2 linked regions of the Actinokineospora baliensis genome follow. The protein of the gene in region 1 binds, or shares a complex with, the protein of each later gene. Links are inferred from orthologs where the notes say so. Each region holds a gene or a part of one and is shown in the gene's direction. Other genes may lie near its edges.

The links.
Region 2: the proteins of tig (region 1) and rpsG are in contact, whole or in part, in a crystal structure (PDB 3GTY), measured with the Thermotoga maritima proteins. The link is inferred for Actinokineospora baliensis from one-to-one orthologs. Residues at the interface, in WP_004081061.1 of Thermotoga maritima: Glu122, Val124, Val129, Leu130, Tyr133, Glu188, Gly259, Ile262, Tyr263, Glu266, Ser270, Glu273, Gln274, Glu277, Arg308, Gln311, Ile312, Ser315, Tyr316, Glu325, Arg329, Arg336, Leu363, Phe366, Trp367, Arg373, Leu377, Arg381, Leu384, Glu387; in WP_004081843.1 of Thermotoga maritima: Lys34, Lys52, Lys55, Glu59, Arg62, Gln63, Glu66, Asn67, Lys69, Val71, Arg95, Ala109, Lys110, Lys111, Gly112, Arg113, Pro114, Glu117, Glu121, Ile124, Ala125, Tyr127, Asn128, Asn129, Thr130, Gly131, Lys135, Asp139, Arg142, Met143.

What each region holds. Positions count from the first base shown.
Region 1 is NZ_JAFBCK010000001.1:2,825,933-2,841,353, forward strand. The notes cover bases 5,577-8,435. They hold tig (trigger factor), read left to right. Parts: upstream 5,577-6,250; coding sequence 6,251-7,621; downstream 7,622-8,435. Other genes in these bases: JOD54_RS13540 (LLM class flavin-dependent oxidoreductase), read left to right, coding at 5,577-6,121; JOD54_RS13550 (ATP-dependent Clp protease proteolytic subunit), read left to right, coding at 7,781-8,362; JOD54_RS13555 (ATP-dependent Clp protease proteolytic subunit), read left to right, coding at 8,408-8,435. Outside these bases: JOD54_RS13500 (Fpg/Nei family DNA glycosylase), read left to right, coding at 1-780; JOD54_RS13505 (hypothetical protein), read right to left, coding at 792-1,577; JOD54_RS13510 (GNAT family N-acetyltransferase), read right to left, coding at 1,641-2,843; JOD54_RS13515 (GNAT family N-acetyltransferase), read left to right, coding at 2,964-3,488; JOD54_RS13520 (NUDIX hydrolase), read right to left, coding at 3,476-3,901; JOD54_RS13535 (SCO5389 family protein), read right to left, coding at 4,568-4,954; more of JOD54_RS13540, read left to right, coding at 5,117-5,576; more of JOD54_RS13555, read left to right, coding at 8,436-9,037; ATP-dependent Clp protease ATP-binding subunit ClpX, read left to right, coding at 9,332-10,624; JOD54_RS13565 (alpha/beta hydrolase), read right to left, coding at 10,932-11,816; JOD54_RS13570 (CaiB/BaiF CoA transferase family protein), read right to left, coding at 11,947-13,125; formate dehydrogenase accessory sulfurtransferase FdhD, read right to left, coding at 13,122-13,943; JOD54_RS13580 (alpha-lytic protease prodomain-containing protein), read right to left, coding at 14,039-15,379. UniProt on the Bacillus subtilis protein: Involved in protein export. Acts as a chaperone by maintaining the newly synthesized protein in an open conformation. Functions as a peptidyl-prolyl cis-trans isomerase.
Region 2 is NZ_JAFBCK010000001.1:691,781-707,185, reverse strand. The notes cover bases 1-2,843. They hold rpsG (30S ribosomal protein S7), read left to right. Parts: upstream 1-1,108; coding sequence 1,109-1,579; downstream 1,580-2,843. Other genes in these bases: fusA (elongation factor G), read left to right, coding at 1,649-2,843; rpsL (30S ribosomal protein S12), read left to right, coding at 733-1,107; JOD54_RS02965 (hypothetical protein), read left to right, coding at 1-200. Outside these bases: more of fusA, read left to right, coding at 2,844-3,754; tuf (elongation factor Tu), read left to right, coding at 3,889-5,082; rpsJ (30S ribosomal protein S10), read left to right, coding at 5,417-5,722; rplC (50S ribosomal protein L3), read left to right, coding at 5,758-6,408; rplD (50S ribosomal protein L4), read left to right, coding at 6,408-7,100; rplW (50S ribosomal protein L23), read left to right, coding at 7,097-7,396; rplB (50S ribosomal protein L2), read left to right, coding at 7,411-8,247; rpsS (30S ribosomal protein S19), read left to right, coding at 8,264-8,545; rplV (50S ribosomal protein L22), read left to right, coding at 8,596-9,021; rpsC (30S ribosomal protein S3), read left to right, coding at 9,021-9,845; rplP (50S ribosomal protein L16), read left to right, coding at 9,850-10,269; rpmC (50S ribosomal protein L29), read left to right, coding at 10,269-10,517; rpsQ (30S ribosomal protein S17), read left to right, coding at 10,514-10,801; rplN (50S ribosomal protein L14), read left to right, coding at 10,870-11,238; rplX (50S ribosomal protein L24), read left to right, coding at 11,240-11,557; and more genes.

The sequences.
Region 1 (15,421 bases):
GCGGGCTTGCACCACGACTGGTACGCGGGATCGCCCGTCCAGGTGAGCAGTCCGCAGGGCCGCTTCGCCGCTGACGCGTCCGTTGTGGACGGTGCGGTGCTCGAGGCGGCCGAGGCGCACGGCAAGCACCTGTTCCACTGCTATGGCCCCGATCGGGTGGTGCACATCCACCTCGGCCTGTACGGCACCTTCACCGACGGTGACACCCCGGTGCCCGAGCCGGTCGGCCAGGTCCGGATGCGCCTCGTCGGCGCCGACCGGTGGACCGACCTGCGCGGCCCGACTCGCTGCGAGCTGCTCACCGACGGGCAGGTCACCGCGCTGCGGGCCCGGCTGGGCCCCGACCCGCTGCGCGCCGACGCCGACCCGGAGCGGGTGTGGTCCCGGATCTCGCGGTCCCGTAGCTCGATCGCGGTGTTGCTGATGGACCAGTCCGTTGTGGCCGGTGTCGGCAACGTGTACCGGGCGGAGTTGCTGTTCCGCCACGGGGTCCACCCTTCGGTCACCGGCCGTGAGCTGGACCGGTCGGTGTGGGACGAGATGTGGGTGGACCTGGTGGCCCTCATGCGGTTGGGGGTCCACAGGGGACGGATCGACACGGTCCGCGACGAACACCTGCCTGAGGCCACCGGTCGGGCGCCGCGGCAGGACCGGCACGGCGGTGAGGTCTACGTCTACCGCCGAGCCGGGATGCCCTGCCTGATCTGCGGTACCCCGGTGCTCACCGAGGTCTTGGCCGCACGCAACAACTATTGGTGCCCGACCTGCCAACCCGGCTAAGAGCCACCCTCTTAGAAGAAGTCCCCGCCGCCGAAGTCGCCACCTCCGAAGTCACTACCGCCACCGAAGTCGCCTCCGCCGTAGTCACCCCCGTAGTCGCCACCGGCGTCCCCACCCATGTCACCGCCGGAGTCGGCGACGGCATCGGCTTGACCGGCGTCGTACCCGGCCTCCCACGCCGCCGCGTCCGGGATGCCCGCCATGCCGGAGAACATCGCGTCGAACAACAGCACCGTGCCGATGCCCCACGCACCCGCGACCAACGCGGGCTTCCACCACGGCTCGCTGTACCAGCCCTGCGGCACCGGGCGACCGGCCACGCGACCACCCGGGTAGTAGTGCGGCGTTCCGCGACCGGGCATCGGCGACGCCTCGTAGGAGTGGCCTTCTACGCTGACCCTGCGGTCCTGCTCGACCCGACCCGCGCGCTGCTGCTCGGGGTCCACCGGCAGGTCGGGGCCGGGGTCCAGGCCCATGGCCAGCCGGGCGGCGCGGATGTAGTAGAGGCCTTCCATCGCCGTCTTGGTGACCAGCCGGGCCTGGTCGACGGTGTTCGCCTGCTCCATCTGCGACCCGGCGGCGGTGTAGCGCTCCGCCGCGTCGGCGATCGCCTGCCGGGACGGTTCGTCGGTGCCGGTCAGGTTCATCACCTGGCCGCCCAGGCGCTCCACCCAGCGCCGCGCCTCCGCCTTGGCGTCGTCGAGCTGCCGGGCGCGGCTGGTGGCCTGGTTGCGGACCACCACCACACCGAGGACCACTACCGCGAGGATGAGGATGACCACGACCGCGCCGCCCATAGCGCCTCCTTCGTCTTACCCCTAACAACGCGAGACGCTGCTGCCCTGGTTCCCGAGGGTTGTTCAGAACACCTCGCGGCAGGCAGGCTCCCGCTCGGCCTGCATCGCGTGCGATAGAGCCGCCGCCGCACCCGTTGTGTACTCCGTGACCAGGCCTGCCGCTGCGAGCGTGCTTAGGCGGGTGCCGCCGAGGTAGGCCGCGCCGAGGTCCCGCACATCCAGGGCGAGATCCGCGGGCGAGTCCGTCTTGGCGACAGTCATCCGGCCGTCCGCCGCGACCAGGTGCCAACGCCCGGCGTTCCAGGGGCAGAAGCTGTCCGTCACCTCGACGACAACGTCCACTGGTGCCTGGTAACCCCGTAGAGGGAGCGCGGCGGCCACATCGGTGAGGCGGATGTGCAGGCCGTGGAACTTCTTCCGAACCGCGATGCGGGTGTCGGGCAGCAACAGCACTAGAGGGTCGTCTCCGCTGCCTTCGTACTCCACGGTCGCCGCGAGGTCGATGTCGAGCAGGTACCGCCAGAGGCTGGTGAATGCCTCAGGAGTGTTGGCCACGAGTTCGTGCACGAACACAGTGCCGCGAGGCCCGTTGTCGGTCCACTCCGGCTTACCCCTATAGGCGGCATAACCGTCCGGGTGTACGGCGAACCGGAACTGCGTCTGGCCGTTCCGTACTGCCTCTGAGTCGTAGTAGTGGAACACCCAGTTGCCTTCGACCCTGGTAAGAGCACCCACTTGCTGCTCGGCGTACCGCTCATAGAGGGGCCGGATCACCGCCATGGCCTCGTCTCTGGGTATTTCGCGAATCACCGAAGGGTCAGCCGAGACGCCTGGTCGGAACGGTGACTTAGCGGCCAGCGTGTGTTGCGTCGACTCGGTGGCGACGCCGTAGCCGTACCGGCCATAGATGGCCGATTCCGACGCCCAGAGGGCGGACACCGCGGGGCTGTCCCTGGCCAGGACAGGACGCATCATCGCGGTCAGCACACCGCGCCTACGGAAATCCGGCGCTACTGCCACCGAGGTGAGTCCTGAGAAGGTCACGAGGTCGCCGCCGGGTACGCGTAGACCCCGCTCTTGCACGCGTACCCCGCCAACCTGCCGGTCATCGACGAACACGCCAAGACTCGCAGAGTCCGCGTTAAGAGCCGCGTCCCTGACCGCGATCCCCTCCTCGGCGTAGTCGGCCAGGAAAGCCGCTGCCACCAGGCGCGGGGAGGCGGCGAGTTCGTCAGGTGTCAACGAGCGCACGGTGTAGGTGTCCACGTGCCGGTTATCTACGGCAGATCGCCGCTCACCGCCAGGGGATTGCCGTTGGCGTTGCGCACCGGGCAAGCGTCGATATGGTGGGCCGATGGGGATTTCGACTGCCCGCAAGGGCGGGTCATGCGGGTAAGCGCGCCGGTCCTGGTCCGTGATGCGGGCGCCGCCGACGCCGCTGCCATCGGAGAAGTCCACGCTGAGGCGTGGCGGGTGTCGCACCGCGACCTCTTCGAGAGCCGGTGGCTCGCGGCGTTCGTCGAACGCCGCCGAGGTGCCTGGCGCGACCGCCTCGCCGCGCAACGGCCCGACGACGTCGTGCTGGTAGCGCAACGCGGCGACCGCGTCGTGGCCTTCGCCTGGTATCACGGCCATCCCGACAACCGCCACGACGCCGAACTGTGCGCGCTCTACGCACACCCGACCGCCTGGGGAACCGGCGTCGCCCAAGCCCTGGTCGACGACGTGCTCCTAGGTGCCACCGCGTACCGCAGGATCCGCCTGTGGACGTTGTTCGGCGCCACCAGGGCTCGCCGCTTCTACACCAGGGCCGGGTTCGCCGAGACCGGACTGATCCGCGAACGCGACTACGGCGACGGCAGACCCGTCCTCGAGGTCGAGTACGCCCGCCGCCCCGCTCAGGTGAAGTAGGGCGAGCCGTTCAGGCCGTGTTCCACCACGGTGCGGACGGCCTCCGGCACCGGCAGCTCCGCCAGCCGCTCGGGCTCCAGCCACGCCGCACGCGCGGTGGACAGCCGCCCGCCGACCGGGCGACCGCGGAAGCACACCGCCAGCTCCGCGCTCCACGGCTCGCTGGCGTCGTTGAACACCCCGACCAGGCCGGTGATCTCCACCCACACCCCGGTCAGCTCCTCCACCGCCCGCACCGCGGCGACCGGCAGCGACTCACCGGCGGGCTGCGGCTTGCCGGGCAGCCGGAAGCCGCCGTCCGCACGGGCCAGCAACACCAGCCCCGCGTCGTCGAGCACGCACACCCCCGCCCCGACCACGCTGCGGCGAACGGACTGGGACACGTCTAGGTCGAAATAGCCGGATTGCGACATGGCTCCTGCCTACCGAACAAGTGGTCACCGGCACCACGGGCCTTGACCCGTTCTTCGCGCGCACCGGCGAAAATCACCCGGCTGGCTGTGGCTCGCATCACACAGCCCGGCGATTCAACGGCGACGGTCGCCCATACCCGCCGAAACTTGGGCTGGGAACGTTCCCAGCTAACGAAAAGCGGCCAGGCCTGCTAAGGCCTGACCGCTGGGAGAGCGGGCGACGGGAATCGAACCCGCGTAGCTAGTTTGGAAGACTAGGGCTCTACCATTGAGCTACGCCCGCGTACGCGGCTACTGGTACCGCGCGAAAAACAGCCTAGCGGGTGCCGCTAGGCTGGGTGACACGACCCCGGGCAGTGGCGCAGCTTGGTAGCGCACCCGCTTTGGGAGCGGGGGGTCGCAGGTTCAAATCCTGTCTGCCCGACGGACGATGGGCGGCTCGTGTCCACGGAGAACGTGGACCGGGTCGCCCGTCTGTCGTTCTGGGGGGCGACCCCCCCAGACCCCCGCGGTGCGATCGGTGGCTGACCCAGCGTGGCCCCGAGGGAGCACCCAACGGGCGTGGATCGCCGTGCCCTTGGCGCAGCAGCCGGGTGGCAGGGGGAGGCGGGGGCGGGAGGTCGCTTCCCGCGGGGAGTGAGTCCGCCGTCCCCCTGCCGGGTCCGGCTAGCAGTCCCGCAGTTCCGGGGACTGGTTGAGCAGCTGCCCGCGCGGCGAGATGAACGCCCGGTACCGGTCGCTGTCGACCGCGGCGGGGGTGAACGCCGCCACCCGGTGGCAGTTCTGGAAGGCGAGCTTCACGCCGAAGTGGCGCTCCAGGCCGCCGCGGATCGAGTCCGAGGCCAGCGCGCGCAGCAGCTGCCCGCGTTCGGCCTCGCTGGGCGGCGGGACCTCGTTGTCGGCGAACCCGCTGCTGTCCACCGACGTCGCGACCGAGGAGATCACCTCCCACGCGTAAGGCAGCGAGTCGCGGACCACCGCGACGAAGTCCGCGTCGTCCACCGGGCCGGCTTCGGCGCGCGCCAACAGGTCAGCGGGCACATCGAGAGACATCCGCACCTCCAGGTCACAGGCGGCCCAACCGGGGGAGCGGGCCGCGAGTATTGCGTACCGCCTTCGTTGAACAGCGGACAAGACCCGCCACCGGAACGGCCCAGTACCGATCACCCTGCCGCCGCTTGCCCGCTGGCCACTGACCCGGTAACAGCCGGAAGCGTGAAACTCGGAGTTTTCCTCCTCGCCGCCAGGTTCCCCGGACAGACCGACACCGAAGCCCTCCACCGGACGCTTGACGTCGCGGTCGCCGCCGAACGCGTAGGGCTCGCCGACGCGTGGGTGGCCGAACACCACTTCATGCCCTATGGCACTTGCCCCGACGCGATCACCCTCGCCGCGCACCTGCTCGGCCGCACTACGCGAATCGATGTCGGTACGGCCATCAGCGTCCTCACGACAGCCCACCCGGTAGCCCTCGCCGAGCGTGCACGGCTTCTTAACGTCGTCAGCGACAACCGCTTCCGTCTAGGCGTAGGGCGAGGCGGTCCATGGATGGATCTAGAGGTCTTCGGGTCCTCTCTAGAGCGCTATCAGACAGGCATGCCCGCCGCCCTTGATCTCCTCCTCCGCGCTCTAAGAGAGTCGAAAGTGGAGGGAAACGCCGACCATCCATTTCGGCCAGTGCCCATGGTCCCGACCCCAACAGCCCCAACGACTCTCCATCTCGCCTCCACCTCCCTCGCCACAGTCGAGCTCGCTGCCGCCCAAGGCGTTCCCATGCTCCTCGGCATGCACATGACCGACGACGAGAAGCGCGCCTTCGTCGACCACTACCGAGCCTCCGGCGGGCCTATAGGCGCCGACCACATCTCCACCGTCGTGGTCCACATCGCCGACTCACGCGAGCAGGCCGTCGCTGAAGTCATGGCCACCGCGCCGGGGTGGCTGGAACAGGGCCTCGCCGCCCACGTCCGGGTCGACGGCGGGCCCGGACCGAGCCGAGATCCAGTGGCGTACGCCCGGCACCTGTGCGACCTTCACCCCATCGGCGACCCGGCCTCGTGCGCCCGACAGCTCCGCGTCTCCGCCCGCCGGTCGGGGATCGACCACCTGATCGCGTTGGTCGAGGTGACCGGCTCCACCGGGCACGCGCTGCGCACCCTCGGCGAGCTCGGCGCGCGGCAGGCCACCCCGCCGGGGCCCGACCTGGGCAAGCTCGCCTAGACTCGGGGGCTGATCCAGGCCGTCCGCGTCCGACCGGGCTGGACTTGGGAACGCCCCGAGCTGGGCAGCCCCGCCACCACCGCTAGGCACTACCGCAACTGCCGTAGTCAGTCGCACGAGGAGAACACGTTGAAAAGCACCGTCGAGCAGCTGAGCCCGACGCGGGTACGGATCAACGTCGAGGTGCCGTTCGACGAGCTCAAGCCGAACTTCGACCGCGCGTACCGCAAGCTCGCCAGCCAGGTCCGCATCCCGGGCTTCCGCCCCGGCAAGGCCCCCGCCCGCGTCATCGAGTCCCGCATCGGCCGCGCGCCGGTGCTCGACGAGGTGGTCAACGAGGCGATCCCGGCCAAGTACATGGAGGCCGTCACCGCCGGTGAGGTCAAGGCCCTCGGGCAGCCCGACATCGAGGTGACCAAGCTGGAGGACGGCGACCACCTCGCCTTCACCGCCGAGGTCGACGTCCGCCCCGACATCACCATCCCCGCCTTCGGTGAGTTCTCCGTCACCGTGGAGGACCTCGAGCTCGCCGACACCGAGGTCGACGAGCAGCTCGACGAGCTGCGCGCCCGCTTCGGCACCCTGACCGGCGCCAACCGCCCGGTCGAGGACGGCGACTTCGTCTCCATCGACCTGTCGGCCACTGTGGACGGCCAGGAGGTCGAGGACGCCAGGACCAGCGGCCTGTCCTACCAGGTCGGTTCCGGTGAGCTCATCGACGGCATCGACGAGGCCCTGCTCGGCGCCGAGACCGGCGAGACCAAGAACTTCACCACCGCGCTGGTCGCCGGGGAGTTCGCCGGTCGCGAGGCCGACGTGTCGGTCACCGTGCAGTCGGTCAAGGTCCGCGAGCTGCCCGAGGCCGACGACGAGTTCGCCCAGCTGGCCAGCGAGTTCGACACCATCGAGGAGCTGCGCACCGACCTGCGCGAGCGCCTGACCAGGGTCAAGCGCATGCAGCAGGGCGTGCAGGCCCGCGACAAGGTGCTCGACGCGCTGCTGGAGACCGTCGAGGTCCCGCTGCCGGACAAGGTCGTCGAGGCCGAGGTGTCCTCCCGCCAGCACGACGCGGTGCACCCGTTCGACCACGACGAGGCCAAGCTCAACGAGTACCTCGCCACCCAGGACAAGACCCGCGAGGACTTCGACGCCGAGGTGCGCCAGGAGTCGGAGAAGTCGGTCAAGACCCAGCTCATCCTCGACGCCATCGCCGAGGCCGAGGCGGTCCAGGTCAGCGACGCCGAGCTCACCGAGCGGATCATCTACCAGGCCCAGCGCTTCGGCATCAGCCCGGACGAGTACGTGCAGCGGGCCCAGCAGTCCGGCCAGCTCGGCGCGATCTTCGCCGACGTGCGCCGCGGCAAGGCGCTCGCCTCGGTCGTGCGCCAGGCCGAGGTCGTCGACGGCTCGGGTGCCAAGGTGGACCTCTCCGAGCTCTTCGGCGCCCCCGAGGGCGAGCAGGCCCAGGAGGCCCCCGCGGAGGAAGCCGCCGCGCGGTAGCCACCCGGACGGGTGCAGGAGCAGTGACGCTCTTAGCGAAAGTGGGCGGTGTCGGGAAGTCGGCGCCGCCCGCCTTCGTTACTGTCGGTCTAGAGATCAGTAGTGCCCAGGCAGACTTGGAGAAGGCAGGCAGACGTGACGCAGCACCTCTCGCCCCACATGCGGTCCACCGCGGGGCTAACCCTGAACGACTCGGTGTACGAGCGGCTGCTCCGTGAGCGCATCGTCTTCCTCGGTTCCGAGGTCGACGACGAGATCGCCAACCGCATCACCGCGCAGCTGCTGCTGCTCGCCGCGGAGGACCCCGAGCGCGACATCACCTTCTACATCAACTCGCCGGGTGGTTCGGTCACCGCGGGCATGGCGATCTACGACACCATGCAGCTGATCGAGCCGGACGTGGCCACCTGGGGCATGGGCCTGGCCGCCTCGATGGGCCAGTTCCTGCTCGCCTCCGGCACCCCGGGCAAGCGCTACGCGCTCCCGCACGCCCGGATCATGATGCACCAGCCCTCCGCCGGGGTGGGGGGTACCGCTTCCGACATCGCCATCCGCGCGCAGGTGTACGCGAAGTGGAAGTACGAGATGGCGCTGATCACCGCGCAGCAGACCGGGCAGACGGTGGAGAAGGTCACCGCCGACGCCGACCGCGACCGCTGGTTCACCGCGGAAGAGGCGAAGGACTACGGCTTCATCGACCACGTGGTGAGCCGCGCGGCGCGCGTCGGCTCGGCGAACTGATCCCGGCCGCGGACGCAGAGAAAACAGGAGCACCCCGTGAGTGAGATCCACGTTCCGCACCTCCCGCAGTCCCGCTACGTGCTGCCGTCCTTCGTGGAGCGCACGAGCTACGGGCCCAAGGAGTCCAACCCGTACAACAAGCTGTTCGAGGAGCGGGTCATCTTCCTCGGCGTCCAGGTCGACGACGCCTCCGCCAACGACGTGATGGCGCAGCTGATCTACCTGGAGTCCACCGACCCGGACCGCGACATCACGATGTACATCAACTCCCCGGGTGGCTCGTTCACCTCGTTGATGGCCATCTACGACACCATGCAGTACGTCCGGCCCGACATCCAGACCTTCTGCCTTGGCCAGGCCGCCTCCGCGGCCGCGGTCCTGCTGGCGGCGGGCACCAAGGGCAAGCGGTTCGCGCTGCCCAACGTCCGGGTGCTCATCCACCAGCCCTCCACCGAGGGCGTCTACGGCCAGGTCTCGGACCTGGAGATCCAGGCGGCGGAGATCCAGCGGGTCCGCGGCGCGCTGGAGACCACCCTGGCCAGGCACACCGGCAAGGACGTCGAGCAGGTGCGCATCGACATCGAGCGGGACAAGATCCTCACCGCCGACCAGGCCAAGGAGTACGGCATCATCGACGAGGTGCTGCCCTACCGGAAGCTGTCCACGCAGAGCTGAGTGGGCGAAATCCCTCGGCTGCGGCCCCGGTCGGTCGAAAAGACCCGACACGCGGGCCGTGGACGGCCTACCGTGTTCGACTAGGTTCTTCGGCACCGCAAACGCAGCAATCGGCTCGCGTCGGCGCCCGCTTCTCCCGCTCCGGCGGGGTTGGCGGGTACCGTCGAGGGCAACGGTCGCGACCGGCCCGCCTCACGCGTGGTCTTTGACCCGGGTGAGCCGGGCCCGGCCGGACCGGACACACAGCCAGGCGCACCGCCCCGGGTGCGCCGGAGGGGACAGAGGTCAGCGGTCATGGCACGTATCGGTGACGGCGGAGACCTGCTCAAGTGCTCTTTCTGCGGGAAGAGCCAGAAGCAGGTGAAGAAGCTCATCGCCGGTCCAGGCGTGTACATCTGTGATGAGTGCATCGACCTCTGCAACGAGATCATCGAGGAGGAACTCGCCGAGGCGGGCGACGTCAAACTCGACGAGCTGCCCAAACCGGCCGAGATCCACGACTTCCTCGACCAGTACGTCATCGGCCAGGACGACGCCAAGCGCTCGCTGGCCGTGGCGGTCTACAACCACTACAAGCGCATCCAGGCCGGTGACCGCGCCCGGCCGGAGGGCCGCGAGTCCCGCGAGGAGACCGTCGAGCTGGCCAAGTCCAACATCCTGATGTTGGGCCCGACCGGCTGCGGCAAGACCTACCTCGCGCAGACCCTGGCCAAGCTGCTCAACGTGCCCTTCGCCATCGCCGACGCCACCGCGCTGACCGAGGCGGGCTACGTCGGCGAGGACGTCGAGAACATCCTGCTCAAGCTGATCCAGGCCGCCGACTACGACGTCAAGCGGGCCGAGACCGGCATCATCTACATCGACGAGGTCGACAAGATCGCCCGCAAGAGCGAGAACCCGTCGATCACCCGCGACGTCTCCGGCGAGGGCGTGCAGCAGGCCCTGCTCAAGATCCTCGAGGGCACCACGGCCAGCGTCCCGCCGCAGGGCGGCCGCAAGCACCCGCACCAGGAGTTCATCCAGATCGACACGACGAACGTGCTGTTCATCGTGGCTGGCGCCTTCGCGGGCCTGGAGAAGATCATCCAGGACCGGGTCGGCAAGCGCGGCCTCGGCTTCGGCGCCGAGATCCGCTCCAAGGCGGACGTGGACGCCGCCGAGGTCTTCTCCGACACCATGCCGGAGGACCTGATCAAGTTCGGCCTGATCCCCGAGTTCATCGGCAGGCTCCCGGTCCTGGCCAGCGTGACGAACCTGGACAAGGCCTCGCTCGTGCAGATCCTCACCGAGCCCCGCAACGCCCTGGTCAAGCAGTACCAGAAACTCTTCGAAATGGACGGCGTCGAACTGGAGTTCACCGACACCGCGCTGGAGGCGGTCGCCGACCAGGCGATCCTGCGCGGCACCGGTGCCCGGGGCCTGCGCGCCATCATGGAGGAAGTCCTCCAGTCGGTCATGTACGACATCCCCAGCCGCACCGACGTGGCCAAGGTCGTCATCACCGAACAGACCGTCCGCGAGAACGTGAACCCCACGATCGTCGCCAGGCAGCCCTCCCGCCGCGAACGCCGCGAAAAGTCCGCCTGACCCGCACTCCCACAAGGCCGCCGCACCCCTCTGGGTCCGGCGGCCTTGTCGTGTCCCCCATCCACAGCCGGTCGCTGGCCAGGGCGACCAGGTCGTCCAGGCGAAACTTGTCGCCCGCATCGCCGAGTACTTCCTCGACCTCGACGCCATCGAGCGGCGCACTAGCCATCCGGTTCGCACAACGCGCCAAGGCTCGCGCCAGCCCGCGCTCCCCAGGACACATGCCGTAGTGGTCACCCCCGCCACCTAGAGGCGCTGGCGTCACCGTCATCCTCAACGAGCCCCACGCACCGCGGACCCCCACGGTCTACCCCTGGGCCGCCGCCCTTGGCGCGTGCTTGCCCAGGAAGTCCAGCACCGACGGCACTACGCCCCTATAGAACGAGTCCCCATGGCCGCCGGGGCCTGTGTAGGAGACTTCCGGTCGCGCTAGGCGGATGAACTTGCGGGTGCCTTCGATGAAGTGGTCTTCGGTGCCACACCAGATGCCGACGGGGGTTTGGCCGAGTTTGTCGACATTGCGCAGGGGGTCCAGCGATGACCATTCGACGTTGTTCTTGAAGGCGCGGCGGGTGCTCATCTCGCGCCAGGACATCAGGAGGCCGGGGGAGATGGCGGCGACGGCGTTGAGGGGGCGGCCCAGTTCGTTGCGGCGGCGGGCGTACAGCAGGGCGCCGAAGCCGCCCATGGACACGCCGGAGCAGGCGAACGGCTGTGGCGAGAGGCCGCGCTGGGTCAGCCAGCGGGGGACCTCTTCCAGCAGCATCGCCATCGAGTTGTCGCCGACGTGGTTCTCGTGCCAGTAGTTGTCGCCGCCGTCGACGGCGACGAACGCGAAGGGCGGCAGGGAGCCGTCGGCGACGCCCTTGGCCAGGGTGCGGGCCAGGCCGGTGGGGGCGGCGCGGCGGGCGTTGCCGCGCAGGCCGTGCAGGAACAGGCAGACGGGCAGGTTCCGGTCCGGTCGCTCGGTGGGCAGGATCGTGACCAGGTCGATCTCGGCGCCGCGGGCCACCGACCGCACCCGCTCGGTCCGGATGACCGGGTCCACGCCGCCCACAGCCTCGGCGAGCGCGTTGAGCACCGGCAGGGTCCCGCTGGCGGCGCCGAGGGCGATGCCTGCGGTCGTGGCACCAGCGGCACCGGCGATGAGCAGGGACCGCCTGCTCACCCGCGCCTTGCCCAGACCCGCCATGGTTCCTCCCCGAACACCGACGGACCCAGACCCCTCCTGAGTTCGTCTCCCACCTCAATCGTGTGAGACGCGCCGGACGTTTCTCGGTTCAGACACGCAGGGTCGCATTTCTCCGCGACGACCTGCTCGACTAGGCCATTGGTGTCGCCGAAGTCACTCCGCGCGACCGGAGATCCGCGATCGTGTCCGGCTGGTACCCCAACCAGGCGAGAACGTCGTCCGTGTGCTGACCGAGGGCGGGGACGGGCGCTGCTTCCCAGGTCAGACCGTCGACGGGCGGTCGCATCATCGGGGTGACCCCGCCGGGGACGGCCACCTCCGTCCACCGCTGCCGGGCCACCAGCTGCGGGTGCCGGGTCAGCTCCCCGACCGGCCGGGTCCGGGCGGCGGGGACGTCCGCGCGGTCCAGATCGGCGAGCAACTCGTCAGAGTCCACCCCATCGAAGTACGTCTGCAACTGTGCGTGGAGCTGCGTCCGGTGCTCGACCCGCCCGGCCACGGTCTCGAACCGCAGGTCCGGTGCCAGCGAGACGACCTCACACAGCCGCCGCCACTGCCCGTCGTTCTGCACCGCCAGATGCACCGCGCCGCCATCCCCGCAGGTGAACGGCCCGTACGGCGCGATCGTCGGGTGGTGCGCCCCCACCCGCTCCGGGTCCCTGCCCGTCCCGTGCGCGTAGAGGGCGGGCTGGTGCATCCACTCCGCCAGCGCCTCCATGAGCGTCAGCCGCAGCGTGGCACCCGAGCCGGTCCGCGCGCGCCCCAGCAGCGCCGCCAGGACCGCCGCGTGCAGTTGGGTCCCGGCAGAGATGTCCGCCACGGAGATCCCGGCGCGAGCCATAGAGGGGCCGTCCCCGGTCGCGGCAACGAGCCCGGTCTCTGACTGGATCAGCGCGTCGAAGGCCTTCCGATCGCTGTAAGGACCGCCATCGCCGTAAGAGGACAGTTCCGCCACGATCAGCTGCGGGTGTGCCGAACGCAGAGTGTCGGCATCCAACCCAAGCCTGCGTGCGGCAGCGGGGGACAGGTTGCACATCACTACGTCGGCCCGCGCGGCTATAGCGGTCACCACAGCAAGACCCTCAGGATGCTTAAGATCGACCGCGAGCGACTCCTTACCCACGTTCGTCCACGCGAAGTAACTCGACACGTCCCCGCAGGCGCGGTCGTAGTGCCGAGCAAAGTCGCCAGCCCCCGGCCGCTCTACCTTGATGACTCTTGCCCCAAGGTCCGCCATCAGCCGCGTTGCGTAAGGGACGGCTACCGCCTGCTCAAGACTCAGCACCACTACGCCATCGAGCGGCCTCACACGACCCGCCCGTCACCGGTATAGAGGTTCATAGTCTCGCCGCGCAGGAATCCGATCAGCGTCATCCCCTGCTCTTCGGCCAACTCGACCGCCAACGACGACGGCGCTGACACTGCGGCCAGCACAGGCACCCCTGCCATCGCGGCCTTCTGCACCAACTCGAACGAAGCCCGCCCCGACACAAGAAGCACGGTTTCGCGCAAGGGCACCAACCCCTGCTGCAGTGCCCACCCCAGCACCTTGTCGACAGCGTTGTGCCTACCAACGTCTTCACGCACTACGAGCGCCTCGCCGTCCGAAGAGAACAGTCCAGCGCCATGTAGCCCACCGGTACTACCGAACAGCTTCTGCTTCTCCCGCAACACATCAGGGAGGCCGACCAACGTCCCAACCGGAACCCGCACCTCATCGGCGGCGGGGGAGTACCGCGTCTTCAACCGAACCGCGTCCAAAGCGGCCTTACCGCACACCCCGCACGACGACGTCGTGTAGAAGTTCCGCTCAACCCCGGGGTCCGGCGGCGGCACCCCGTCCGCCAACGCGATGTCGAGCACGTTGTAGGTGTTGCGCCCTTGGTCGTCCACTCCGTCGCAGTACCGCGCGACCGCGACGTCAGCGCGATCCCCGATGACCCCCTCGGTCAACAGGAACCCGTGCGCCAACTCCACGTCGTGCCCGGGGGTCCGCATCGTGACCGCCAAGGCCCGCCCGCCGACCCGGATCTCCAGCGGCTCCTCGGCCACCAACGCGTCCGGCCTGACCCGCCGACCTTCCGGCCCGACCCGCACCACCGGCCTGCGCACCGTCACCCGTCCCATGCGCCCAGCCTAGGTCCGCGCACAGCAGAAGGGCCGCCCCCCGACGCCTGCGTTCGTCGGGGAGCGGCCCGCTCTAGGGGGTTACCGCTGAACTCTTACTGCCGCGCCCACAGGGACGGCACGTTCGGCGGCTCCCAGCCAGGCAGGGAGGTGTGTCCCTGGATGGCCCGGTAGCTGGAGCCGCCGTAGGTCACGACAGCGCCAACGGCGTAGTTGGTGTACGCGGCCCACGTGCCGCCGCCGGGGTTGCCGGAGGTGGTGGTGGTCGGGTTGCTGGTGGTCGGGTCAGGACCGCCCTGGGTCAGCAGCCGCAGGCTGTAGACCTGCAGGATCTCGTTGACCGGCTGGAAGTAGAACGTGCCGCCCTGGCTGCAGTTGCCGGAGCCACCGGAGGTGACGCCCTGCGCCTGGTTGCCCGCCAGCCACGAACCGCCCGAGTCGCCCGGCTCGGCGCACGCGCTGGTCCGGGTCAGGCCGGTCACGGTGCCCTGCGGGTAGGTGACCGAGGAGTTCTTCTGCTGGATGGTGCCGCAGCGCCAGCCCGTGGTGGAGCCGGAGCGGCAGACCGACGCGCCGACTGCGGCCTCGGTGCTGCCCGCGACCGAGACGGTGGTGTTGCCGGAGTAGCGGTTGACCAGCGGGCGCATGGTGTTGCCCGCCGCGACCCGCACCCAGCCGTAGTCGTTGCCCGGGAAGCTGGACCCGGCGACCGACCCGCTCGGGTTGGTCGTCGCGGTGCCCGCCGAGCCGCAGTGACCCGCGGTGACGAATCCGCCCTCGACCGAGAACCCGATCGAGCAGCGGCTGCCGCCGAAGCTGTAGGCGTTGCCGCCGATGACGTCGATGAACGGCCGTGGCTCCTCGGCCGTCGTCTCGAAGCGCACCGCGGCGGTGTCGATCCCGCTGGCCTTGGCCCACGCGGTCGCGGCGCCCTGGCCGCCCGCCTTGGTCAGCACCACCACTGCGTTGGTGTTGACGTCGACGTACCAGCCCGGGACGGACTTGGGCACGGCGCGGGAGTTGTCGTCCAGCTTGGCCTTGGCCGCGTCGAGCTGGGCCTGGCTGCGGCTGACGACCTTGGGGACGGCACCGAGGCCGCGCACCTGGTCAGCCTTGGAAGCGTCGGTGACCGCGACGGTCAGGGTGTTGGCACCCGCGTCCAGCCACGCGCCGCCGAAGGTGCCGCCGAGCGTGCCACGCAGGGCCTGCTCGGTCTTGGTGGCCTTGTACTCGCGGTTGAGCCGCTGCTTGGCCTGCTCGGTGGAGATCTTCAGGTCACGGGACATGGCGCTGAGGACCTCGGGCGAGGCCACATCGGCCACGGCGACAGCGGGGGCCGACTGGCCCGCGGTCGCCGAGGGGGTTAAGGCGATGGCGGTCGTGAGACCACCCGCCGTGAGTGCTGCCAGTGCGGCAGCGGTGAACTTGCGATTCATCACGCTCTCCAATTGAGGGCGAGTTGTGCAGGGTAGGTCCCG
Region 2 (15,405 bases), 2.1 Mb from region 1 along the record:
GCAGGACGCGCGAGCGGTTGCGGTCGTCCCGGCGCATCTCCACCGACTTCCGCGTCGACCACGTCGGCAAGTCGGCCACGCCGCTCGTGTGGTTGCCGGACTTTGTCGCGGGCGCCTACATCGCGGCCATGTTCCACGGGGAGGCCGAGCCGTGGGACATCCTCACCACGAGCCACGTCGTTGACGTGTGCAAGCCCTGAACAGCGCGAAACCCGGGGTCCCACGACGACGCGGGCACGTTCCCGGGCTCACTTCTGCCGCATCCGCGGATCGACAGCTTGTGACCTAAGGTTAGCCGAGATCCCCCGGCGCTTCAAACCGAGCCGTGGGCGCCGCCTCCGTTGACTGAGAGCGACACCACACCGCCGGGTGCTTTCGAACACTCCTTCGAGTGGACCAGCCGCGCGCCCGCTTGGGTACCCCCGTTTTGACCTCCCCGTCACGACCAAGGTATCTTTGCTACTCGTGCCCGACCCATGTCGGGTCGGTCCGTGTGCCTGTGCCGCGCGGTCCACGCCGACGGTGTCCACCTGGATGTCGCCGGGTGGACTCCTGCCAGTCACGCCGGAGTTCCTCCCGAACCCCGCTGGGATGGTTTTCTTCCCGTGCGGGAGCCGCGAGAGCGGGCGACACGCCCGACCTCGGGGGGCGGGCGGAGTAGCAGGAACCGCAAGTACACAGTGCCTTCGGCGCCCCGCGCGGGCGTCGGGAGTGATCAGAGAAAGCCGGTCTATGCCCACGATCCAGCAGCTGGTCCGCAAGGGCCGCCAGGACAAGGTCGCCAAGCAGAAGACTGCGGCTCTCAAGGGGAGCCCGCAGCGGCGTGGCGTGTGCACCCGCGTGTACACCACCACCCCGAAGAAGCCGAACTCCGCCCTCCGCAAGGTCGCCCGCGTGAAGCTGACCAGCGGTATCGAGGTCACGGCGTACATCCCGGGCGAGGGGCACAACCTGCAGGAGCACTCGATGGTGCTCGTGCGCGGCGGCCGCGTTAAGGACCTCCCGGGTGTTCGGTACAAGATCATCCGCGGCTCGCTGGACACGCAGGGCGTGAAGAACCGCAAGCAGGCGCGCAGCCTCTACGGCGCGAAGAAGGAGAAGAGCTGACATGCCCCGTAAGGGACCGGCCCCGAAGCGGCCGCTGATCTCCGACCCGGTGTACAGCTCGCCGCTGGTCACCCAGCTCATCAACAAGGTGCTCAAGGACGGCAAGCGCTCGGTCGCCGAGCGCATCGTCTACGGCGCCCTGGAAGGTGCCCGCGACAAGACCGGCACCGACCCGGTCGTCACCCTCAAGCGCGCCCTCGACAACGTGAAGCCGACCCTGGAGGTCAAGAGCCGCCGCGTCGGTGGTGCGACCTACCAGGTGCCGATCGAGGTCAAGCCGGGTCGCTCGACGACCCTGGCGCTGCGCTGGTTGGTGTCCTTCTCGCAGGCGCGCCGGGAGAAGACCATGATCGAGCGGCTGATGAACGAGCTCCTCGACGCCTCCAACGGTCTTGGCGCCAGCGTCAAGCGCCGCGAGGACACGCACAAGATGGCCGAGTCCAACAAGGCCTTCGCCCACTACCGCTGGTGATCTCACGGGCGTCCGCCATCCCGGCGGGCGCCTCAGCGGCGCCGTAGCTCAAGGACAGGGGAAGAACCCGTGGCACTCGACGTGCTGACCGACCTCGCCAAGGTCCGCAACATCGGGATCATGGCCCACATCGACGCGGGCAAGACCACGACGACCGAGCGGATCCTCTTCTACACGGGGATCAGCTACAAGATCGGCGAGGTGCACGACGGCGCCGCGGTCATGGACTGGATGGAGCAGGAGCAGGAGCGGGGGATCACCATCACCTCCGCCGCCACCACCTGCTACTGGAAAGACCACCAGATCAACATCATCGACACCCCCGGGCACGTCGACTTCACCGTCGAGGTGGAGCGGTCGCTTCGGGTGCTCGACGGTGCGGTCGCGGTGTTCGACGGCAAGGAGGGCGTCGAGCCCCAGTCCGAGCAGGTGTGGCGCCAGGCCTCCAAGTACGACGTGCCGCGCATCTGCTTCGTGAACAAGATGGACAAGCTCGGCGCCGACTTCTACTTCACCGTGCGCACGATCTCCGAGCGCCTCGGCGCCAAGCCGCTGCCGATCCAGCTCCCGATCGGGTCGGAGGGCGACTTCATCGGCGTCGTCGACCTGGTCGAGATGCGGGCGCTCACCTGGCGCGGCGAGGTCAAGAAGGGCGAGGACTACGCCATCGAGGAGATCCCGGCGGATCTGCTCGACAAGGCCAAGGAGTACCGGGACGCCCTCGTCGAGGCCGTCGCCGAGACCGATGACGAGCTCATGGAGCTCTACATCGGCGGCGAGGAGCTCAGCATCGAGCAGATCAAGACCGGCATCCGCAAGATCGTCACCGACGGTTCGGCGTACCCGGTGCTGTGCGGCTCGGCGTTCAAGAACAAGGGCGTGCAGCCCATGCTCGACGCCGTGATCGACTACCTGCCCTCGCCCCTGGATGTCCCCGACGTCGAGGGCACGCTGCAGGACGGCGAGACCAAGGTGACCCGCAGGCCCAGCGTCGAGGAGCCCTTCTCCGGCCTGGCCTTCAAGATCGCCGCGCACCCCTTCTTCGGCAAGCTGACCTACGTCCGCGTCTACTCGGGACGGGTCGCCTCCGGTGCCCAGGTCATCAACTCGACCAAGGACCGCAAGGAGCGCATCGGGAAGCTGTTCCAGATGCACGCCAACAAGGAGCAGCCGGTCGACGAGGCCATCGCCGGGCACATCTACGCGGTCATCGGGCTCAAGGACACCACCACCGGTGAGACCCTGTCCGACCCGTCGAACCCGATCGTGCTCGAGTCGATGACCTTCCCGGACCCGGTCATCCAGGTCGCCATCGAGCCCAAGACGAAGGCCGACCAGGAGAAGCTGGGCACCGCGATCCAGAAGCTGGCCGAGGAGGACCCCACCTTCAAGGTCAGCCTGGACGAGGAGACCGGCCAGACGATCATCGCGGGCATGGGCGAGCTCCACCTGGACATCCTGGTGGACCGCATGCGCCGCGAGTTCAAGGTCGAGGCCAACATCGGCAAGCCGCAGGTGGCCTACCGCGAGACCATCCGCAAGACGGTCGAGAAGCTGGACTACACCCACAAGAAGCAGACCGGTGGGTCGGGCCAGTTCGCGAAGGTCGTCATCAAGCTCGAGCCGCTGGACACCACGACCAGCGACGGCGCGCTCTACGAGTTCGCCAACGCGGTCACCGGTGGCCGCGTCCCGCGCGAGTACATCCCCTCGGTCGACGCCGGTGCGCAGGACGCCATGCAGTACGGTGTTCTCGCCGGTTACCCGCTGGTGGGGCTGAAGTTGACGCTGCTCGACGGTGCCTACCACGAGGTGGACTCGTCGGAAATGGCGTTCAAGGTCGCCGGTTCCATGGCGCTCAAGGAAGCCGCCCGCAAGGCGGGTCCGGTGATCCTGGAACCGATGATGGCGGTCGAGGTGACCACCCCAGAGGACTACATGGGTGATGTCATCGGCGACCTCAACTCCCGCCGAGGCCAGATCCAGGCCATGGAGGAGCGCAGTGGGGCCCGCGTCGTCAAGGCGCTGGTGCCGCTGTCTGAGATGTTCGGGTACGTGGGCGACCTGCGGTCCAAGACCCAGGGCCGGGCCAACTACTCGATGGTGTTCGACTCCTACGCCGAGGTTCCCGCGAACGTCTCGAAGGAGATCATCGCCAAGGCGACGGGGGAGTAATCCCCTACCCCGCGTAAGCGGGACCACCACGGTCCCGCGGCCCGCACAGACCCAGATAGCCGCTCCCGGGCCGGGCAGATAATGTCCGGCCCGGAAGTGGAACAAAGCGAAATCCAGTCCAGGAGGACAGTCCAGTGGCGAAGGCCAAGTTCGAGCGGACCAAGCCGCACGTCAACATCGGCACCATTGGTCACATCGACCATGGCAAGACCACGCTGACCGCGGCCATCTCGAAGGTCCTGCACGACAAGTACCCCGACCTGAACCCCTTCACGCCGTTCGACGAGATCGACAAGGCGCCGGAGGAGAAGCAGCGCGGTATCACCATCTCCATCGCGCACATCGAGTACCAGACGGAGAAGCGCCACTACGCGCACGTCGACTGCCCCGGTCACGCGGACTACGTCAAGAACATGATCACCGGTGCGGCGCAGATGGACGGCGCCATCCTGGTGGTCGCCGCGACCGACGGCCCGATGCCGCAGACCCGTGAGCACGTGCTGCTCGCCCGCCAGGTCGGCGTGCCCTACATCGTGGTCGCCCTCAACAAGGCCGACATGGTCGACGACGAGGAGATCCTGGAGCTCGTCGAGCTCGAGGTCCGCGAGCTGCTGTCCGCTCAGGACTTCCCCGGCGACGACCTGCCGGTCGTGCGCGTCTCCGCGCTCAAGGCGCTGGAGGGCGACGCCGAGTGGGGCGCCCGCCTGATCGAGCTCATGGACGCGGTCGACGAGTCGATCCCGGAGCCCGAGCGCGACGTCGTCAAGCCCTTCCTCATGCCCGTTGAGGACGTGTTCACGATCACCGGCCGCGGCACCGTGGCGACCGGCCGCATCGAGCGCGGCATCATCAACGTGAACGAGGAGGTGGAGATCGTCGGCATCAAGGAGAAGGCGCAGAAGAGCACCGTCACCGGTGTCGAGATGTTCCGCAAGCTCCTCGACCAGGGCCAGGCTGGCGACAACGTCGGTCTGCTGCTGCGCGGCATCAAGCGCGAGGACATCGAGCGCGGCCAGGTCATCGTGAAGCCGGGCACCACGACCCCGCACACCGACTTCGAGGCCCAGGTCGTCATCCTGAGCAAGGACGAGGGTGGCCGTCACACCCCGTTCTTCAACAACTACCGCCCGCAGTTCTACTTCCGCACCACCGACGTGACCGGCGTCGTGACCCTCCCCGAGGGCACCGAGATGGTCATGCCCGGCGACAACACCGGCATGACGGTCGCGCTGATCCAGCCGATCGCCATGGACGAGGGTCTGCGGTTCGCGATCCGCGAGGGTGGCCGCACCGTCGGCGCCGGTCGGGTCGTCAAGATTATCAAGTAGTCCCGTCGGGGGGTCGGACCAGCTGGTTCGACCCCCCGATTTGGATCGCCACACCGGCGTGTGGCATCCTTTATGGGTTGCTCGTCGCGGGGCGGCCGGGGTATGTACCGGCCGCCTCCGCGTGAGAGCCGGGGTCCACAGCGGCCCCTCTAGACCACCAGATGTTCGGCTTGCCCGAGGATTTCGTCCAAGGGACCGCTATGCGACACGGGCGCGACACGCCCGACCGCGTGGACCGGGAGCCGGGGATCGCAGCATGTGAACAGGGAAGCGGCGCGGTTCGGCCTGACAGGTCTGCCGACATCGCAACGAACTAGAGGAACGGCAAGCCACCATGGCGGGACAGAAGATCCGCATCCGGCTCAAGGCCTACGACCACGAGGCGATCGACGCGTCCGCGCGCAAGATCGTGGAGACCGTGACGCGCACCGGCGCGCGGGTCGTGGGGCCAGTGCCGCTGCCCACGGAGAAGAACGTCTACTGCGTCATCCGCTCGCCGCACAAGTACAAGGACTCGCGCGAGCACTTCGAGATGCGCACGCACAAGCGTCTCATCGACATCCTCGACCCGACCCCGAAGACGGTCGACGCGCTCATGCGCATCGACCTGCCTGCGAGTGTCGACGTCAACATCCAGTAAGCGTGCGGCGCTGAGCGGCGGAGAGAAACACAGTCATGTCTGACAGGCAGATGAAGGGAATCCTGGGCACCAAGCTCGGGATGACCCAGGTCTTCGACGAGAACAACCGGATCGTCCCGGTCACCGTCGTCAAGGCGGGACCCAACGTGGTCACGCAGGTGCGCACCCAGGAGACCGACGGCTACGTCGCGGTCCAGCTCGCGTACGGCGCCATCGACCCGCGCAAGGTGAACAAGCCCGAGGGCGGGCACTTCACCAAGGCCGGTGTCACCCCGCGCCGCGTCCTCGCTGAGCTGCGCACCACCGACGCCGCGTCCTACGAGCTCGGCCAGGAGATCACCGCTGAGGTGTTCGAGGCCGGGCAGGTGGTCGACGCGACCGGTACCAGCAAGGGCAAGGGCTACGCGGGTGTCATGAAGCGCCACGGCTTCAAGGGCCTCGGCGCCTCGCACGGCACCCAGCGCAAGCACCGCTCGCCGGGCTCCATCGGCGGCTGCGCCACCCCCGGCCGGGTCTTCAAGGGCCTGCGCATGGCGGGTCGCATGGGTCACGTCCGCGTGACCACCCAGAACCTCACGGTGCACCAGGTGGACGCCGAGTCCGGCCTGATCCTGCTCAAGGGCGCCGTTCCCGGCCCCAAGGGCGGTCTGGTGTTCCTCAAGACGGCCGCGAAGGGCGGTGCCTGATGACCAGCGTTGACATCAAGGCCCCGGGCGGTAAGACCGACGGCAGCGTCGAGCTGCCCGCCGAGGTCTTCGACGTCCAGGCCAACGTGCCGCTGATGCACCAGGTCGTGGTGGCCCAGCTCGCCGCGGCGCGCCAGGGCACGCACTCCACCAAGACCCGCGGGGAGGTGGCAGGCGGTGGCAAGAAGCCCTACCGCCAGAAGGGCACCGGCCGCGCCCGCCAGGGTTCGACCCGCGCGCCGCAGTTCGTCGGCGGTGGCGTGGTGCACGGCCCCCAGCCGCGCGACTACACCCAGCGCACCCCCAAGAAGATGAAGGCCGCCGCGCTGCGCGGTGCCCTCTCCGACCGGGCGCGCGCGGGCCAGGTGCACGTGGTGACCGGCCTGGTGGACGGGGACACCCCGTCGACCAAGACCGCCCGCCTGCTGCTGGAGTCGATCACCAGCGCCAAGCGCGTGCTGGTCGTGCTGACCCGCGACGAGGACGTCGCCTGGGTGTCGGTGCGCAACCTGCAGCACGTGCACGTGATCGCGCCCGACCAGCTCAACACCTACGACGTGCTGGTCAACGACGACGTCGTGTTCACCAAGGCCGCCTACGACGACTTCCTGTCCCGGCCGGTCAAGGTCGGCAAGGCGCGCGCCACCTCGGCTGAGGCCGCGGCCGCAGAGAAGTCCGAGGAGGACAAGTGATCCCCGACCCCCGAGACATCCTTCTCGCGCCGGTGATCTCCGAGAAGTCCTACGGGCTGCTCGAGGAGAACAAGTACACCTTCGTGGTGCACCCCGACGCCAACAAGACCGCCATCAAGATCGCGGTGGAGAAGGTTTTCGGCGTCAAGGTCGTCAGCGTCAACACGTTGAACCGCAACGGCAAGCGCAAGCGGACCCGCACCGGGTACGGCAAGCGCAAGGACACGAAGCGGGCAATCGTGACGCTGTCCGCCGAGAGCAAGCCGATCGAGATCTTCGGCGGCCCGGCCGCGTAAGGGACTGAGCAGACATGGGTATCCGCAAGTACAAGCCGACGACCCCGGGTCGTCGCGGCGCCAGTGTCTCGGACTTCGCCGAGATCACGCGGTCGACGCCGGAGAAGTCGCTGATCCGCCCGCTGCACGGGCGGGGCGGTCGCAACGCGCACGGCAAGATCACCACCCGGCACAAGGGTGGCGGTCACAAGCGCGCGTACCGCCTGATCGACTTCCGGCGCAACGACAAGGACGGTGTGCCCGCCAAGGTCGCGCACATCGAGTACGACCCCAACCGCACCGCGCGCATCGCGCTGCTGCACTACGCCGACGGCGAGAAGCGCTACATCATCGCGCCGAACAAGCTGTCGCAGGGCGACCCGATTGAGAACGGCCCCCGCGCCGACATCAAGCCGGGCAACAACCTGCCGCTGCGCAACATCCCGGTCGGCACCGTGATCCACGCGATCGAGCTCCGCCCCGGTGGCGGCGCCAAGATCGCGCGGTCCGCGGGCACGAGCGTGCAGCTGGTCGCCAAGGACGGGCCGTACGCGCAGCTGCGCATGCCCTCCGGCGAGATCCGCAACGTCGACGTGCGCTGCCGCGCCACCGTCGGCGAGGTCGGCAACGCCGAGCACTCCAACATCAACTGGGGCAAGGCGGGCCGCATGCGCTGGAAGGGCCGCCGCCCGACCGTCCGCGGTGTCGCGATGAACCCGGTCGACCACCCGCACGGTGGTGGTGAGGGCAAGACCTCCGGTGGTCGCCACCCGGTGAACCCGGCCGGTAAGCCCGAGGGCCGCACCCGCAGCCGCAAGAAGGCCAGCGACAAGATGATCGTCCGCCGCCGCCGTACCGGCAAGAAGCGCTGAGCAGGAGGTTAAGACAATGCCACGCAGCCTGAAGAAGGGCCCGTTCGTGGATGACCACCTGCTCAAGAAGGTGGACGTCCTCAACGAGTCCGGCAAGAAGACCGTCATCAAGACGTGGTCCCGTCGGTCCACGATCATCCCGGACATGCTGGGTCACACCATCGCGGTGCACGACGGCCGCAAGCACGTCCCGGTGTTCGTCTCCGAGGCCATGGTCGGGCACAAGCTGGGCGAGTTCGCCCCGACCCGCACCTTCAAGGGCCACGTCAAGGACGACCGCAAGGCCCGTCGCCGCTAGTCGGCGGCTCGATCACCAGAGCAAGCTAGAAGAGAGCAAGGGAAGCAGCGATGAACGCCCGTAACGAAGCCGAGGCGCAGGAGTTTCCGCGCGCCGTGGCTCGGGCTCGCTACGTTCGCGCCACGCCGATGAAGGTGCGCCGCGTCGTCGAGCTCATCAGGGGACGTAGCGCCAGCGAGGCCCTGGCCGTGCTCCGGTTCGCGCCGCAGGCAGCCAGCGACCCGGTGGCCAAGGTGCTCGCGAGCGCCGTCGCCAACGCAGAGAACAACCTCAACCTCGACCCCGACACCCTGTGGGTGGCCGTGGCGTACGTGGACGAGGGCCCGACGCTGAAGCGGTTCCGGCCGCGCGCCCAGGGGCGTGCTTACCGGATCCGCAAGCGCACGAGTCACATCACCGTCGAGGTCGAGTCGCGTCCGGTTGTGGCCAAGCAGGCGCCCAAGCGCCGGACGAGCACGAAGGGCGGTGCCCGCTAATGGGGCAGAAGATCAACCCGCACGGCTTCCGACTCGGCATCACCACCGACTGGCGGTCGCGCTGGTACGCCGACAAGCAGTACGCGGAGTACGTCGCCGAGGATGTGAAGATCCGCAAGCTGCTGTCCAAGGGCATGGAGCGCGCGGGCATCTCCCGGGTGGAGATCGAGCGCACCCGTGACCGCGTGCGCGTCGACATCCACACCGCCCGCCCCGGCATCGTCATCGGCCGCCGCGGCGCCGAGGCCGACCGCATCCGCGGCGAGCTGGAGAAGCTCACCAAGAAGCAGGTGCAGCTCAACATCCTCGAGGTCAAGAACCCCGAGGCCGACGCCCAGCTGGTCGCCCAGGTGACCGCCGAGCAGCTGTCCAACCGCGTGTCCTTCCGCCGCGCGATGCGCAAGGCCATCCAGTCGGCCATGCGCTCGCCGCAGGTCAAGGGCATCCGGGTGCAGTGCGGTGGCCGCCTCGGTGGCGCCGAGATGTCGCGCTCGGAGCACTACCGCGAGGGCCGCGTGCCGCTGCACACGCTGCGCGCCGACATCGACTACGGCTTCTTCGAGGCCCGGACGACCTTCGGCCGCATCGGCGTCAAGGTGTGGATCTACAAGGGCGAGGTCGTCGGCGGTCGCCGCGAGTCCGACGTCCGCTCGGCCGCTCCGGACAACCGGCGCGAGCCGCGCCGCGAGCGCCCGAACCGCGCCCGCCGCTCCGGTGCCACCGGCACCACCGCCACCAGCACCGAGGCAGGCCGCGCGGCCGCCGAGGCGCAGACGAAGGTCGACGCCCCCGCGGCGGAGACCGCTTCCAACGGGGAGGGCTAGACCCATGCTGATCCCCCGCAGGGTCAAGCACCGCAAGCAGCACCACCCCAAGCGGGCCGGTGCTGCCAAGGGCGGCACCAGGGTCACCTTCGGCGAGTTCGGCATCCAGGCGCTCGAGCCCGCGTACGTGACCAACCGGCAGATCGAGTCCGCGCGTATCGCCATCAACCGGCACATCCGCCGCGGTGGCAAGGTGTGGATCAACATCTTCCCCGACCGGCCGCTGACCAAGAAGCCCGCCGAGACCCGCATGGGTTCCGGCAAGGGTTCCCCGGAGTACTGGGTGGCCAACGTCAAGCCGGGTCGCGTCGTCTTCGAGATGAGCTTCCCGAACGAGCAGGTCGCGCGCGAGGCGCTGCGCCGCGCCATCCACAAGCTCCCGATGAAGTGCCGGATCGTCACGCGTGAGGGTGGTGACTTCTGATGGCGGCTGGGACCACCGCTACGGACCTGCGCGAGCTGACCGACGAAGAGCTGGTGCTGCGTCTGCGCGAGGCGAAGGAAGAGCTGTTCAACCTCCGGTTCCAGATGGCCACCGGCCAGCTGGACAACAACCGCAGGCTGCGCACCGTCCGGCACGACATCGCCCGGGTCTACACCGTGATGCGCGAGCGCGAGCTCGGCCTCTCCGCGTCCCCGGACGCGTCGTCCAGCAATGAAGGTGCCGCATGAGCGAGAACGAAGCCGTTGTGACCGAGACCGAGGCGCGCAACACCCGCAAGGTCCGGGAGGGCCTCGTGGTGTCGGACAAGATGGACAAGACCATCGTCGTCGCGCTCGAGGACCGCAAGAAGCACCCGCGCTACGCCAAGGTCCTGCGCTCCACCACCAAGGTGAAGGCGCACGACGAGGAGAACACCGCGGGTGTCGGTGACCGGGTCCTGCTGATGGAGACCCGCCCGCTGTCGGCGACCAAGCGCTGGCGGCTGGTGGAGATCCTCGAGAAGGCCAAGTAAGTACCAGCTAGGCCGAGCCCGTCAGGTCGGAAATCTGGCGGGCCACGAATGGTCAGGGAGTTGAAGAAGTGATCCAGCAGGAGTCGCGGCTGCGCGTCGCCGACAACACCGGTGCGAAGGAGATCCTTTGCATCCGTGTTCTCGGTGGCTCCGGCCGCCGCTACGCGGGTATCGGCGACATCATCGTCGCCACCGTCAAGGACGCGATCCCCGGTGCCGGTGTGAAGAAGGGTGACGTCGTCAAGGCGGTCATCGTCCGCACCGTCAAGGAGCGCCGCCGTCCGGACGGTTCGTACATCCGCTTCGACGAGAACGCGGCCGTCCTCATCAAGAACGAGGGCGAGCCCCGAGGCACCCGCATCTTCGGCCCGGTGGGCCGCGAGCTGCGCGACAAGAAGTTCATGAAGATCATCTCGCTGGCGCCGGAGGTGCTCTGACATGAAGATCAAGAAGGGTGACACCGTCGTTGTCATCTCGGGCAAGGACAAGGGTGCGAAGGGCAAGGTCATCCAGGCCTACCCCGACACCAACAAGGTCCTGGTCGAGGGTGTCAACCGGATCAAGAAGCACACCCGGATCTCGCAGACCCAGCGCGGCGCGCAGTCCGGCGGCATCGTGACCCAGGAAGCCCCCATCCACGTCAGCAACGTGATGCTGGTCGCCGACGGCAAGGCCGTCCGGGTCGGCTACGCGTTCAACGACGACGGCCGCAAGGTCCGCGTGGCCCGCGGCAAGGGCAACGGGAAGGAGATCTGATCATGACTACCACTGAGAAGGTCATCCCGCGGCTCAAGACCCGCTACCGCGAGGAGATCGTCACCTCGCTCAAGGGCGAGTTCGACTACGCCAACGTCATGCAGATCCCGGGCGTGGTGAAGGTCGTCGTCAACATGGGCGTCGGTGACGCCGCCCGCGACGGCAAGCTCATCGAGGGCGCGGTTCGCGACCTGGCCACCATCACCGGCCAGAAGCCCGAGGTCCGCAAGGCCCGCAAGTCCATCGCCCAGTTCAAGCTGCGCGAGGGCATGCCGATCGGTGCGCGCGTCACGCTGCGCGGCGACCGCATGTGGGAGTTCCTCGACCGCCTGCTGACCATCGCGCTGCCCCGTATCCGCGACTTCCGCGGCCTCTCGGGCAAGCAGTTCGACGGCAACGGCAACTACACCTTCGGTCTCAACGAGCAGTCCATGTTCCACGAGATCGACCCCGACTCCATCGACCGGCAGCGCGGCATGGACATCACCATCGTGACCACCGCGACCAACGACGAGGAGGGCCGGGCGCTGCTCAAGCACCTGGGCTTCCCCTTCAAGGAGCAGTGATCCATGGCTAAGAAGGCTCTGGTCTCCAAGGCCGCGCGCAAGCCGAAGTTCGCCGTGCGCGCCTACACCCGGTGCAACCGGTGCGGTCGCCCGCACTCGGTGTTCCGCAAGTTCGGCCTGTGCCGGATCTGCCTGCGGCAGATGGCGCACCGGGGCGAGCTGCCCGGCGTGAGCAAGTCCAGCTGGTAAAGGGTTGGTCGGGCCACTCCCAGCGGGAGTGGCCCACCGCGCTCGACCGGCTTGTATCCCCCAGTTCGCCGTAGGCCCGTCTCCGGGAACCCCGGCGAGAAAGGTTGACAGGTCACCCATGACGATGACCGACCCGATCGCAGACTTCTTGACGCGTCTGCGCAATGCCAACTCGGCGTACCACGACGCGGTCGTGCTGCCGCACAGCAAGCTCAAGGCGAACATCGCCGAGATCCTCAAGCGCGAGGGCTACATCGCGGGCTACCGCGACGAAGACGGCGAGAAGGGCAAGAACCTCGTCGTCGAGCTGAAGTACGGCCCGAACCGCGAGCGCAGCATCGCCGGTCTGCGACGGGTGTCCAAGCCCGGCCTGCGGGTGTACGCGAAGTCGACCAACCTGCCCAAGGTCCTCGGCGGGCTGGGCGTGGCGATCATCTCCACGTCCGGCGGCCTGCTGACCGACCGCCAGGCGGGCAAGCAGGGCGTGGGCGGCGAAGTCCTCGCGTACGTCTGGTAAGGGGGAAGCAGAATGTCTCGCATCGGAAGGCTTCCGATCCCCGTCCCAGCCGGGGTTGACGTCACCATCGAGGGGCAGAGCGTCAGCGTGAAGGGTCCCAAGGGCACCCTGTCGCTGACCGTGTCCGAGCCGATCACCGTTGAGCGCGCCGAGGACGGCACGCTGCAGGTGACCCGGCCCAACGACGAGCGGCAGAACCGCGCGCTGCACGGCCTGACCCGCTCCCTGGTCAACAACGTCGTCGTCGGCGTGACCGCGGGGTACGAGAAGAAGATGGAGATCCACGGCGTCGGTTACCGCGTCGTGGCGAAGGGCTCGGACCTGGAGTTCGCGCTCGGCTACAGCCACCCGGTGAAGGTCGCCGCCCCCGAGGGCATCACCTTCGCGGTGGAGAGCCCCACCAAGTTCTCCGTCTCCGGCATCGACAAGCAGCGGGTCGGCGAGGTCGCGGCCAACATCCGCAAGCTGCGCAAGCCCGACCCGTACAAGGGCAAGGGCGTGCGGTACGCGGGCGAGAAGATCCGCCGCAAGGTCGGAAAGACGGGTAAGTGATCATGAGCGACACGACTGTCACCAAGCGCAAGCCGGTGGGCAAGGACATCTCCACCCGCCGCCGCGTTGCCAAGACCCGCAGGCACTTCCGGCTCCGCAAGAAGGTCGCGGGCACCGTGGAGCGCCCCCGTCTCGTCGTGCACCGGTCCGCGCGGCACATCACCGCGCAGATCGTCGACGACCTCGCGGGCCACACCCTGGCCAGCGCGTCCAGCCTGGAGGCCGACGTCCGCGCGGTCGACGGCGACAAGAAGGCCCGCGCGGCCAAGGTGGGCGCACTGCTCGCCGACCGCGCCAAGGCCGCTGGCATCGCCAAGGTCGTCTTCGACCGGGGCGGCAACAAGTACACCGGCCGCATCGCCTCGCTGGCCGACTCGGCCCGCGAAGCGGGGCTGGAGTTCTGATGACTGTTCTGTACAAGGGAAGGAACGCCTGATGCCGGGACGTACACGGCAGTTCGGCGGTGGCCAGGGTGGCGGCCAGGGCGGCGGTCAGGGCGGTAACGACCGCGGCGAGCGCCGCGACCGTCGCGACCGGCGTGACGGCGGCGGCCGCGGCGGTGCCGCGGCCGAGAAGACCCCGCACCTCGAGCGGGTCGTCGCCATCAACCGCGTCGCCAAGGTTGTGAAGGGCGGTCGTCGCTTCAGCTTCACCGCCCTGGTCGTCGTCGGTGACGGCGACGGCATGGTCGGTGTCGGCTACGGCAAGGCCAAGGAGGTGCCCGCCGCCATCGCGAAGGGTGTGGAGGAGGCGAAGAAGAATTTCTTCCGCGTCCCCCGCATCGGCGGCACCATCCCGCACCCGATCCAGGGTGAGAAGGCCGCTGGCGTGGTGCTGCTGCGCCCGGCCAGCGCCGGTACCGGCGTCATCGCCGGTGGCCCGGTGCGCGCCGTCCTGGAGTGCGCTGGCGTGCACGACGTGCTGTCGAAGTCGCTGGGTAGCGACAACGCCATCAACATCGTCCACGCCACCATGGCCGCCCTGCGCGGCCTGCAGCGCCCGGAGGAGGTCGCGGCCCGCCGCGGCCTGCCGCTGGAGGACGTGGCTCCCGCTGGCATGCTCCGCGCCCGCGCCGCCGCGGCCACCGCCGGGACGGGGGCGTGACGACCATGGCTCAGCTGAAGGTCACGCAGGTGCGCAGCTCCATCGGCACCAAGCGCAACCACCGTGAGTCCCTGCGCACCCTCGGCCTGCGCAAGATCCGGCAGACCACGGTCCGCGAGGACACGCCAGAGGTGCGCGGCCTCATCCACACCGTCCGCCACCTCGTCACCGTCGAGGAGGTCGACTGATGGCCATCAAGATCCACCACCTGCGGCCAGCCCCCGGCGCCAACACCGCCAAGACCCGTGTCGGTCGCGGTGAGGGCTCCAAGGGCAAGACCGCTGGCCGAGGCACCAAGGGCACCAAGGCGCGCAAGAACGTCCCCGCGCGCTTCGAGGGTGGCCAGATGCCGATCCAGATGCGGCTGCCGAAGCTCAAGGGCTTCAAGAACCGCTTCCGGGTCGAGTACCAGGTCGTCAACGTCGGTGACATCGCCACCGCGTTCCCCGACGGCGGCACGGTCGGCATCGCCGACCTGGTCGCGGCTGGTCTCGTCCGCAAGAACAACCTCGTCAAGGTCCTCGCCGACGGCGACCTCAACGGCGTCAAGCTCGACGTCACCGCCGACAAGTTCTCCGCGTCCGCCGCGGAGAAGCTGGCTTCCGCCGGTGGCACCGCCACCGCGCTGGTGGCCTAAGACCTGACACACCGAGGGGCCCCGGGCTGTTGCCCGGGGCCCCTCGGTTTTCTATGCGCTCGGTTCCCGCTACGCGCTGACTGCAGTGACGAGGATCAGGGAGCCGGTGTAGGTGGGCTGGGTGCGCAGGTGCCCGTGCTTGCGGTACCAGGTGCCATCCGCCAGGTCCTTGCCCAGGTGGGCGGTGAACCGCTCCACCACGTCGGTGTCCACGAAGCTCCACGACGAGCAGGCTTGACGGGCGCCGGGGTCCAGGAGCTTCTCCGGCCTGGCGTAGTAGGCC